Linked DNA regions of Diaphorobacter ruginosibacter. The protein of the gene in region 2 interacts with the protein of the main gene of each other region in a pairwise test. Links are inferred from orthologs where the notes say so. Each region holds a gene or a part of one and is shown on either strand. Other genes may lie near its edges.

What was found. Proteins that work in one complex are often made in the same cells at the same time.
Region 1: the proteins of rlmB (region 2) and tsaE interact in binary tests that used the Escherichia coli proteins (3 or more experiments, as listed by UniProt). The link is inferred for Diaphorobacter ruginosibacter from one-to-one orthologs.
Region 3: the proteins of rlmB (region 2) and H9K76_RS15275 interact in binary tests that used the Escherichia coli proteins (3 or more experiments, as listed by UniProt). The link is inferred for Diaphorobacter ruginosibacter from one-to-one orthologs.

What each region holds. Positions count from the first base shown.
Region 1 is NZ_CP060714.1:1,232,541-1,236,287, reverse strand. The notes cover bases 576-3,565. They hold tsaE (tRNA (adenosine(37)-N6)-threonylcarbamoyltransferase complex ATPase subunit type 1 TsaE), read left to right. Parts: upstream 576-1,786; coding sequence 1,787-2,344; downstream 2,345-3,565. Other genes in these bases: H9K76_RS05665 (N-acetylmuramoyl-L-alanine amidase), read left to right, coding at 2,403-3,565; queG (tRNA epoxyqueuosine(34) reductase QueG), read right to left, coding at 737-1,804; H9K76_RS05680 (AEC family transporter), read left to right, coding at 576-703. Outside these bases: more of H9K76_RS05680, read left to right, coding at 1-575; more of H9K76_RS05665, read left to right, coding at 3,566-3,747. UniProt on the Escherichia coli protein: Required for the formation of a threonylcarbamoyl group on adenosine at position 37 (t(6)A37) in tRNAs that read codons beginning with adenine.
Region 2 is NZ_CP060714.1:2,613,049-2,616,613, forward strand. What follows is about bases 446-3,253. They hold rlmB (23S rRNA (guanosine(2251)-2'-O)-methyltransferase RlmB), read right to left. Parts: upstream 2,321-3,253; coding sequence 1,571-2,320; downstream 446-1,570. Other genes in these bases: H9K76_RS11760 (DMT family transporter), read left to right, coding at 446-717; H9K76_RS11765 (SIR2 family NAD-dependent protein deacylase), read right to left, coding at 744-1,535; H9K76_RS11775 (4-hydroxyphenylacetate 3-hydroxylase family protein), read right to left, coding at 2,372-3,253. Also shown: H9K76_RS11755 (chromate transporter), read left to right, coding at 1-170; more of H9K76_RS11760, read left to right, coding at 268-445; more of H9K76_RS11775, read right to left, coding at 3,254-3,565. UniProt on the Escherichia coli protein: Specifically methylates the ribose of guanosine 2251 in 23S rRNA.
Region 3 is NZ_CP060714.1:3,352,962-3,356,630, reverse strand. What follows is about bases 183-3,094. They hold H9K76_RS15275 (NAD(P)H-hydrate dehydratase), read right to left. Parts: upstream 2,454-3,094; coding sequence 912-2,453; downstream 183-911. Other genes in these bases: H9K76_RS15270 (FAD-dependent oxidoreductase), read right to left, coding at 2,487-3,094; H9K76_RS15280 (hypothetical protein), read right to left, coding at 557-736; H9K76_RS15285 (hypothetical protein), read left to right, coding at 183-467. In the rest of the region: more of H9K76_RS15285, read left to right, coding at 1-182; more of H9K76_RS15270, read right to left, coding at 3,095-3,669. UniProt on the Escherichia coli protein: Bifunctional enzyme that catalyzes the epimerization of the S- and R-forms of NAD(P)HX and the dehydration of the S-form of NAD(P)HX at the expense of ADP, which is converted to AMP.

The sequences.
Region 1 (3,747 bases), 1.4 Mb from region 2 along the record:
CATCGCCCTGGGCGCGCTGGCCGTTGCGATGTCGTACTGCCTGCCCTGGGTGCCGTTGCTCGGCAAGCGCATCGACCGGCGCGATCATGCCGCTGCGGCGCAGGTGGGCTTTCGCTTCAACTCCTACATCATGCTGGCGCTCTCCGACCGCCTGCTGGGCGCCCAGGGCCTGTTGATGATGGCGATGATGATCGGCATCTGCGTGCCGCTGTTCAACATCGCCGCCGTGTGGCCGATGACCCGTGGCTCCGGCCGTGGCTTTCTGGGTGAGCTGGTGCGCAACCCGCTCATCATCGCCACCATTGCGGGCCTGGTCTGCAACTTCGCGGGCCTTTCCATTCCTGCATGGATCGAGCCCGTTTTCACGCGCATCAGCGCGGCATCGCTGGCGCTCGGCCTGATGGCCGCGGGCGCGGGTCTGCAGCTCGGAGAACTGCGGCGCAACAGGGGCCTGAGCCTGTCGCTGCTCGCGATCCGCCACGCCATCCAGCCCCTGCTGGCATGGCTTCTGGCCAGGCTGTTCCGGCTGGACCCGCCCCAGACCCTCGTGCTGATCCTGCTGTCCGCCTCGCCCACGGCGCCTTCCGCCTTCGTGCTGGCCGCGCGCATGGGGTTGAACGGGCCCTACGTGGCGGGCCTGGTGACGCTGTCAACGATGCTGGGGGTGCTGAGCCTGCCGTTTGCGCTGAGCCTCGTGGGATAGACGATCGGAGGGCTGGAGGGCTGGAGGGCTGGATCAGCCCTGCGCCAGCGCCCACTGCACATGCTCACGCACGCACTCGCTGGCGTGTCCGGCACGCGCGAGCAAGGCACTCCGGATTTCGGCATCGTCCGCCTTCGCAAGAGCATTGCCCATGGCCACCGCGATATTGCGCAGCCAGCGCTCATGGCCGATGCGGCGGATGGGGCTGCCTTCCGTGTGCCGCAGGAATTGCGCTTCATCCCATGCGAACAGCCGCACCAGCGTATTGCCCGCGAGCCCCGGCCGCACGTCGAAGTCGGGCAGGCTGCTGCGCTGCGCGAACTTGTTCCAGGGGCATGCGAGCTGGCAGTCGTCGCAACCGTAGATGCGGTTGGCCATCAACGGACGCAATTCGATCGGGATCGAGCCCGCATGCTCGATCGTGAGATAAGAGATGCAGCGCCGGGCATCCACCACGCCCTCGGCCACGATGGCCTGCGTGGGGCACGCGCTCATGCAGGCGGAACAGCTCCCGCAATGGGCCGTCGTGGGTGCGGTCGGCTCAAGCGCCAGATCGACATAGATCTCGCCCAGGAAGAACATCGATCCAGCCTCGCGGTTGAGCACCAGGGTGTGCTTGCCGCGCCAGCCCTGTCCGCTGCGGCTGGCCAGCTCGCACTCGAGCACCGGTGCGGAGTCGGTGAACACCCGGTGGCCGAGCGGCCCGACCGCCTCGCCGATCCGCTCCGAGAGCTTCTGCAGGCGCGACCGAAGCACCTTGTGATAGTCCCGCCCCCGCGCATACATCGACACGATGGCCTCCTGCGGGCGCGCCAGTCGCGAGAACTCGACGGCCTGCCAGCCTTCGGGAACCGTGTCCGGCAGATAGTCCATGCGTGCCGTGATCACGCTCACGGTGCCCGGAACCAGCTCCGCGGGCCGTGCGCGCTTGAGGCCATGGGCCTGCATGTAGTGCATCCCGCCGTGGAATCCGCTCTCGAGCCAGCGCAGCAAACCCGCTTCGGAAGAGGACAAATCGACACCGGCCACGCCAATTTGGGAAAATCCCAGTTCGCGAGCCCAGAGCTGAATTTGAGGAACGAGTTGACTGCTGCACCACATCACCCGCAAATTGTAGAAACAACTGCCACGCCGGCGGCGGGAAATGCCCTGGCGAACGATGCGCCCGCACCGCTCGCGCGCCTGCAATTCACCTGGAACAGCGAGGAAGACACCGCGCACTTCGCGGCCCGGCTGGCCGCCCTGCCCGGCCTGCGCAATGCCTTCCTCACGCTGCACGGCGACCTCGGGGCCGGCAAGACCACCCTGGTTCGCCACCTGCTGCGCGCCCTGGGCGTAACAGGCCGCATCAAGAGTCCGACGTATGCAGTGGTCGAACCGCACCAGGCCGGCAGCCTCGACATCTGGCATTTCGATTTCTATCGGTTCAGCGATCCACGCGAATACGAGGACGCAGGCTTTCGCGACATCTTCGCCACCCCGGGCCTGAAGCTGGCCGAATGGCCCGAAAAAGCGGGATCACTTATCCCACCTTCTGATATAGCTATTTACATTGAAGCACGAAGTGACGAGCTGAGGCAGGTTACGCTTGCCGCCGACACTGCCCACGGGCAGGAATTGCTCCAAGGATTGAACGCATGAACCCGTCGAGAATCACACTCGGCATGAACGCGCCCGCTTGCCCGACAAAGGACCTCGCATGACAGATGAGGCCCCGGTCCATCACTCCCGCCGCTCCCTGCTCCAGGCAGGAACGCTCGTCCTCCTTCTCGGTGCGCAGCAGATCGCACGCGGCGCATCCATCGTCGCCGTCCGCGTATGGCCCTCGCAGGACTACTCGCGCGTGACCATCGAGTCGGACCAGCGCCTGGTCACCAGGCACACGTTCGTCGAAACACCGCCGCGCCTGGCCGTGGATATCGAGGGCATCGACCTCAATCCACAGCTCAAGGAACTGGTCGCCAAGATCCGCCCGGACGACCCCAACATCGCCGGCATCCGCGTGGGCCAGAATGCCCCTGGCGTGGTACGCATGGTCATGGACCTCAAGCATGCGGCGCGTCCCCAGGTTTTCACGCTGACCCCGGTGGCTGCGTATCAATTCCGCCTGGTGTTCGACCTGTACCCGGCCCAGGCGCGCGATCCGCTCGAAGCGCTGATCGCCGAACGCCTGAACGATCCGAAGGCCACGGTGGCCGAGGCCCCGGCCCCCATCGACACGCCTGCGGGAACTCCTTCGGCGCATGATCCGCTCGGTGACCTGATCGCCCAGCGCAGCGAGAAACCGCTGCAGGACCGCCCCCCCGTGGCCGTCGCACAGGCACCTGCACCGCTGCCGCTGCCCGTTCCCGTGCCGCCGCCCGCTGCCACGCCGGCTCCGTCACCCGAGGTGATTGCATCCGCCCCACCGCCTGCGCCCTCGCCCGCCCCGGCTCCTCGCAGGGCGCCCTCGGTTGCGCGCCCCACCGACCGCCTGATCATCGTGGCGCTCGACCCGGGCCACGGCGGCGAAGACCCTGGCGCCACCGGCCCGAGCGGCACGCGCGAGAAGGACATCGTGCTCAAGATCGCCCACCTGCTGCGTGATCGCATCAACGCCACCACGGTGGGCGGCAATCCCATGCGTGCCTTTCTGACACGGGACTCCGATTTCTTCGTGCCGCTGGCCATGCGCGTGGAAAAGGCCCGCCGCGTGCAGGCCGACCTGTTCATGAGCATCCATGCCGACGCCTTCACCACGCCGGCAGCCAAGGGCGCGAGCGTGTTCGCGCTCAGCCAGAGCGGCGCCTCCAGCTCGGCCGCACGCTGGCTGGCCAACAAGGAAAACCAGTCCGACCTGATCGGCGGCATGAACGTCACCTCCCAGGACCGGCACGTTCAGCGCGCACTGCTGGACATGAGCACCACCGCGCAGATCAACGACAGCCTGAAGCTGGGCAGCGTGCTCCTGGGCGAGATCGGGGGATTTGCGAAGCTGCACAAGCCGCGCGTGGAACAGGCCGGGTTTGCCGTGCTCAAGGCCCCGGACATCCCCAGCGTGCTCG
Region 2 (3,565 bases):
TGATCTGCTCCACCGGCTGGGTGCTCGCCGGATCCAGCGGAGGCATCATGCAGGCGTGGCCGCTGTGGAGCCTGTCCGCGGTGACCGCGCTCATCGTCTGGCGCACCCGCATTCACCTGCTGTGGTTGCTGGCCGCCGGGGCCGCGCTGGGGGCCATTGGGCTGGTGTGACGGGAATGCGGCGCTGCAGCAGATGTTTGGAACAGGCAGCGGATATGACGGTATCCGAAGCACGAAACACACACTATTCAAGGAGATCGGACCCGCCATGCCAAACCTTATCTCATCCCTGATCGTCGTCGGCGCCGGCATCAGCGTGGCCCTGCAGCAAGTGCTCAATGCCAGCCTGCGCACACAGGTGGGCTCCCCCTGGTGGGCCGGCTTCGTGAGCTATTTCGTCGGGTGCGTCGCCATGCTGGTCGTGGCGCTGATCATGTCCGGCCCCACGCTGTCGCTGTCCGGACTGACTTCGGCCCCCGGGGCATGGATGTCATGGACCGGCGGCCTGTTCGGTGCAATCTTCATTGCCGTGGTCATCCTGATGATGCCCAAGCTCGGCGCGGCCTACGTCATCTGCCTGATCGTCGTGGGTCAGATGGTGGGTTCCCTGCTGTTCGATCACTTCGGCATCCTGGGGCTGCAGCAGCAGCCCATCACGCTGGTCCGAGCCCTTGGCGGGGTATTGCTGATAGCGGGGGTGCTGCTCGTCAGGGCCTGAGCACTGGAAAAGCAACCCCACGTTCCTCAGGCGGCAATCCGCCCGTCGCCCGTGCCCAGGATCCAGGGCAACGCCACCGAAGCCGAGCTGCGCACGATCAGGTCCGCCGCATCATCGAGCTCACTGGGTGCGGGATTCACGATCACCACCCTGGCCCCCACGCGGGATGCCAGGCGGGCCAGACCGGCAGCGGGGTAGACGGCGCCTGCCGTTCCCACCACCAGCATCAGGTCGCAATGCTCGGCGGCATGCTGTGCACGGCCCAGGATCTTGATGGGCAAGGCTTCCCCAAACCACACCACGGCGGGCCGGACGAGATTGCCGCAGCGGTCGCAGTGCGGCGGATCGCCTGCCACGGCCCAGTCGAGATGGCAGCAATCGCGCGGCGTGTCGAGCCATGCCTGGGCGTTCAGGTTGCCGTGCAGGCACAGCACGTCGGCGCTTCCGGCACGCTGATGCAGGCCGTCGACGTTCTGCGTGACCAGCGTGAAATCACCGCCGTGGAGTTTCTCGAAGGTGGCCAGGGCCTCGTGGCCCGCATTGGGCCTGACCTTGGCGACGAGTTCGCGACGGTACTCGTACCAGCGCCAGACCATGGCCGGATTGGCGAGATAACCTTCCCGCGAGGCCATGTCCTCGGGCCGGTATTGCGCCCAGAACCCCGTCTGGGCATCCCGGAAGGTGGGCACGCCGGATTCGGCGCTGATGCCTGCACCCGTGAGGACCACGATGTTTCTGGCCGTTGCCACCCAGCGGGCGGCAACGGCCATGGGCTCTTCTTGTTCGGCCTGCCCTGTCGCCTGTTCTTCGCTATGCATGACGGCTCATTCCGTGGGTTCGAGGTGCTGCGGGCTCAGCCACGCTGGCGCACGGCCTCATACAGGCACACGGCGCTGGCGACCGACACGTTCAGGCTCTCGACCGCGCCCTTCATGGGAATCTTCACCAGTTGGTCGCAGGTCTTGCGCGTGAGCTGGCGCATGCCGTCGCCTTCCGCACCCAGCACCAGCGCCACGGCCCCCTTGAGGTCGACTTCGTAGATCGTCCTGTCGGCATCGCCGCTCGTACCGATGCACCAGATGTTGCGCTCCTTCAGCTCGTTCAAGGTCCGCGCGAGATTGGTCACCATGAAGTACGGCACGGTCTCCGCCGCACCGCTGGCCACCTTGGCCACGGTGGCGTTGATGCCCGCCGCATTGTCCTTGGGTGCGATCACTGCGTGCACGCCCGCGCCATCGGCCACGCGCAGGCACGCGCCGAGATTGTGGGGATCGGTCACGCCATCGAGCACCAGCAGGAGCGGGTTCTTCACGCCATCGGCCTCGAGCTGGTCGAGCAGGTCGTCAAGCGACTTCACCTGCGCGATTTCCTGCACGCGCGCGGCCACGCCCTGGTGGCCGTGGCTGCCGGCCAGCTTGGCGATGCGCAGCGAGTCTGCCTCGATCAGTCGCACCCCCGCCTCCTTGGCACGTTCGATGAACTGGCGCATGCGCGCATCGCGGCGCGTGGCTTCGTAATAAACCTCGATGATCGATTGCGGCGCAGTTTTCATGCGCACGCCGACGGCGTGAAAGCCGAACAGGACTTTGGGGGTGGATGACATCCCGCCATTATCGCGCGCAGCGCGTGGAGCGGGGAGAAGGCGCAAAGCGCCTCAGAGGGGTGCTCTCTTCATCGGAACCATCACGGGCTGGCCCGGCGTGGTGCAGCCGGTATCACAGCAACGGCCGGGCTGCCGGTTGCGGGTGATGGACCGTTCACCGTCATCAGCGAGCACGCCGCGATCAAGCAGGCGCTCCACCAGATCCACCTTGTTGCCAAGGGGATAGTTGCGCCAGATCTCCTGCTTGAGCGCCGCGGGCGAGCCACCTCCATGCAGGCTGATCAGCGAATACCAGCCCGCCTGGTACGAGGCCGTGAGGTCCTCCATGAAGCGCGCCACCTCGAGGCGCTTGTCGGCCGGCACATCAGGGTTCGCGCGCAGCACTTCGGCCAGCGAGGCGGCGGTGGCCGGGTTGTGGTCCTCGTCCGGCCCGGGCAGCGCAACGATGAGGCCACCCGACACCTCGTGGGCCAGGCGGTGCATGTCGTAGATCTGCGTGGCCAGCAGCAGCTTGCCGATGTTGCTGAACACCGGATCGGGCATGAAGCTGCCGCTGTGCCTGTCCTGCGTGGCGTAGACGCTTGCGGCCACGCCGCAGGCGAAGAAACCCTCGACGATCTTGATGAGTTCCACCATGGGCTCGCGCAGGTTGCTCTTCTCGTCGGGCAGCAGGCCGTTGGCCTCGCACATCAGCGCGCCCGCGCCGATCAGCAGGTCGCCAAAGCCCGCGCGCGCCGCAATGCAGCTGTGGCGATGGTGCGTGGCATAGCTGTAGGTGAGCATGTGGCTCAGTTCCCATTCGCCTTCGAAGAATACGCGGTCCCACGGCACGAAGACCTGGTCGAAGATGACCACGGCGGTGGCCTGCCCGTAGCGGCGCGAGAACAGCGCGGCACCGTGCTCGTTCTTCTCACCCGGGCGTCCCGCAGGACGCGAGACCATGGTCACGCCCTTCGCATCGACCGGCACGGCGCAGCACACGGCGAAGTCGGCGTCCTCCTTCCCCATGTTGCGGCTGGGCATGACCAGCAGTTCGTGCATGTAGGGCGCACCGGTCACGATGGCCTTGGTGCCGCTGATCACGATGCCCCTGGCATCGCGGCTCACCACATGCACATAGGTGTCGGGGTTGGCCTGCTGGTGCGGCTTCTTGCTGCGGTCGCCCTTGGCGTCGGTCATCGCCACCCCGAGCGCGATGTCGCGATCCTGCACGTCGGCCAGGTAGGCGGCAAAGCGAGCGCGATG
Region 3 (3,669 bases), 740 kb from region 2 along the record:
AGGTGCTGGATTGCCCGGCCTTCGAGGCCTTGCGCGCCGACGTGCAGCCGGCCGAGCTCCTGGCCTATGCCGACTATCTGGCCGGACGCGGGCTCACCGCGCAACAGGTCGCGCTGCTGCCCGAGGCCCAGCGCAAAGCGGCGACGAACGTGGGTGCGATCGCAGAGATCGCCGATCCGCTGTCGTTGCTGGTGGCTTCGGGTGCCGCGCTGCGTGCCGGGCGGGCCACGCCGGAGACGTTGGTGAAGGCAGGCGATGTGGCATCGGCCCAGGGGTGGAGCAGGGCGCTGCTGGGCTGGCTGAGCTTGCGCGCCGAGCGGGCGCGTACCCTCGGGGACGAGGCGCTCGAGGCCTCCATCAAGCGCCGCATGGCGCTGGTCCGGACACAGGGGCAGCCTGTTCAGGCCGGGGATATGAAAGGCGACGGCAGCGCAAAAAATGAAAAGGCCCCTGAAAAGAGGCCTTGATGTGAAGGTGTGAAAGATCGGCGATCAGGAGTCGGCGGGCGGCGTGAGATTCGCCCGCCAGAACCCCTTGCGACGGAGTCGTCAGAAGCTCAATTGAACAATTCTGCGCTCAGCAGTTTGTCCAGTTGCGTGTTTGCTGTGATCAACGAATCGACGGACTGCACAGCCTCATCGGGAATCAGTGTCATGGCAGTGGCCGCTACAGCCAAAGCTACCGTTACCGTGAAGGCTGCCAGTGCGCGCGATCCTTGGCGGATGTTGCGGTTCATGACAGGGTCCTCGGAAAAAGATGGTTTGCAGGTAATCAACGTGTGAGTGCTTATCGGGGTTGACAAGCTGACTCTATTGGAGCATTCGATCTGGGAGAAATGTTGTCGGACGAGGGCTATTCCGCGTTGCGAACGTTCGAGTTCACCCTTGCTTGCAATTCGCGTTGGGCGGATGTCACATCGGTGAAAGTGCCCGGGCCAGGCCGGATGCAGTGAGGCCCCGGGAGAAAAGATCGTCTTCGGCCGCCCGGCCATGCTGCCAGCAGGCCTGGCAAGCGGCGAGGAAGGCCCGCCGGGCCAGGCCATCCTGCGTGTTGTCGAGGGCCGCGATTCTTGCGCCCAGCAATCCCGCCAGCACATCGCCGGTGCCGCCTGTGGCAAGGCGTGCATTGCCTGTTGGATTGATGAAGGGGGTCTCGCCCGGCGCCGTGATGATGCTGCCCGAGCCCTTGAGCACGGCGATGCAGCCATGGCGCTCTGCAAGCTCGCGCGCGGCGGCGATGCGGTCGGATTGCACGGTGCGCGTATCGCTGCCGAGCAGCCGCGCGGCCTCCAGCGGATGGGGCGTCATGGCGGTGACGAAGCTCGCATGGCGCGCGCGTTGTGCAAGCAATGCCTGCATGCCGGCATCGGTCGCGATCGCGTTGAGGGCATCTGCATCGAGCACCAGTCGACGGGCGGTCTTCAGGATCTGCGGGAGGACGGTCCTGACGGCATCGCCCCCACCGCAGCCGCAGACGATGGTGGCCGTCTCCAGGTCCAGCTTTTCGAAACGGCGCAGCATGATCTCGGGTGCCAGGGCTGGAGATTGGGTCAGGGCAGGATCGAGCGCGGAAAGCATCACCCGCCCGGCGCCCGCATGCAATGCCGCGGAGGCGGCCAGCAGTGCCGCACCCGTCATGCCCATGCCGCGTTCTTCCAGGCCTTCGCCGCCGACCACGGCGACGTCGCCCCAGCTTCCCTTGTGGCTGGCATGTGGTCGCGATGGATGGATGCCGTGAGGGGCGCATGCCAGCCATGCGCGGGGCGCGGCATCGGGGGACGGCAGTTGCAGGTCGTCGAGCCAGACCGTGCCGGCTGCATCGCGGCCCATGCCTGTGAAAAGGCCCGGCTTGAGCGTGAGCAGGCTCAAGGTGTGGCGCGGTGCAGATGGAGGGGACGGCAGTGGCTCAAAGCCCGCGGCCCACTGGCCCGAATCCGCCATCAGACCCGAGGGCAGGTCGACGCAGAGCACCGTGGCCCGCGTGCCGCGCACCACGTCGAGCAGCGACCGCAGTGCCGCAGACGGCGAACGGCCGCTGTCGTGCGGCGTGAGTCCGATGCCCAGCAGGGCATCAATGCAGAGGTCCTGGTCTTCCAGGTCGTGCGGAGGCTCGTCGACGAACAGTACACCTGCGGCGACTGCCTTGTGCCATGACTTCAGGGTGTCGGCCGATGCCTTCTCGACCGAGCCCAGCCAGCTCACCTGCACCCGGAATCCATGGGCATGCAGCAGCGCCGCGGCTTCGAGTCCGTCGCCGCCGTTGTTGCCGGCACCGCAGGCTATCCAGATCAACCGCGCATGGGGTGCCAGAGCCTGTGCGAGCCGTGCAACGCATGCGCCGGCCCGCTGCATCAGCACATGCGGGCCGGTGGCGGCGATGCCTGCCGCCTCGATTTGTCGCGTGGCTTGCAGGTCGTGAAGCGGGTGAGGATGATCGAAGGTGACGCGCTGCATCGCGCCATTGTGCCCCGGGGCGCGGACGCGTTCTCAGAAGCGGTGCGCGCCGAACGCGTCGATCTCCATGGCCATGGGAGCCCCGGCGATCTGGTCGGCCAGCAGCCTCGCGCTACCGCAGGCCAGTGCCCAGCCGCAGGCACCGTGGCCGGTGTTCAACCACAGGCCGGGAATACCGCTTGCGCCAAGGGCCGGCGCGCCATCGGGCAGGGTGGGGCGCGCACCGCGCCAGATCTGCAACTGCTGGGACGAGAGTTGCGCACCCCCAGGAAACCAGCCGGAGAGTGCCGAATACAGCTTCTGAAGAGTCTCGGCATGGTGCTCGCCGCCGCCATGGCCAAGCTCTGCGCCACCCGAGACACGCACGCGCTGTCCCTGGCGTGCGATGGTGATGCGGTGCACCGGATCGATCACCGTGCCCTGCGGGGCGTGCAGTTCCTCGCGCAGAGGCGCACTGATGGTGTAGCCATGGAGGGCGGCCACCGGCAGGTTCACCCCGTGCCGGCGCAACAGGCCGGCGCTGGCAAGGCCGGCGCAGAGTACGACTGCATCGGCCCTGCGCGGCGTGCTGTCGCCCCCGACCTGCAGGGTGACCGGGTGGCCGGAGATCGACTCCACCCGTGTATTGAAAAGGAACTTCACGCCATGCTCCTGCGCCGCATAACGCATCACCTGCGCGAACAGGCGGCAGTTGGCGGCTTCGCCATCGGGTGCATGGAGCGCGCCCAGCAGGGGAATGTCGGGGCAGAGCCCGGGCTCGATCAGCCGGGTGGTGTCTGCATCGATCTCGGTGATCGTGCTGCCGCCGTTGCGGAGCAGGTCGGGCACGGGCTGGAGCTTGCGCAGGTCATGCTTGCCGCGCAGCAGCACCAGCGTGCCATGGCTGGTTTCGATGTCGATCTCGAACAGCGCGGAGAGCTTGCGTGTGCGCTCGAGGCTGTAGCGTCCGAGCCGCTCGAGCGCGGTCAGTGTCGCTTCGGCGGACGGCGAGCGCGCTGCCTTGCGCCAGCGCAGCAGCCACGAATACTCGGCTCGGCCGGCCCCGCGCGCCATGCGAAACGCGGGCTGCCGTCCCCAGAGCATCGAGGTGGAGGCCGCGCCCACGCCCGCGGCTGCCCATGGAATCAGCAGGGACGGGGCCAGCAGGCCCGAACTCGCAAAGCTGGCTTCTTCGGCGGCGGCGCTACGCTGTTCATACACCGTCACGCGGTGGCCG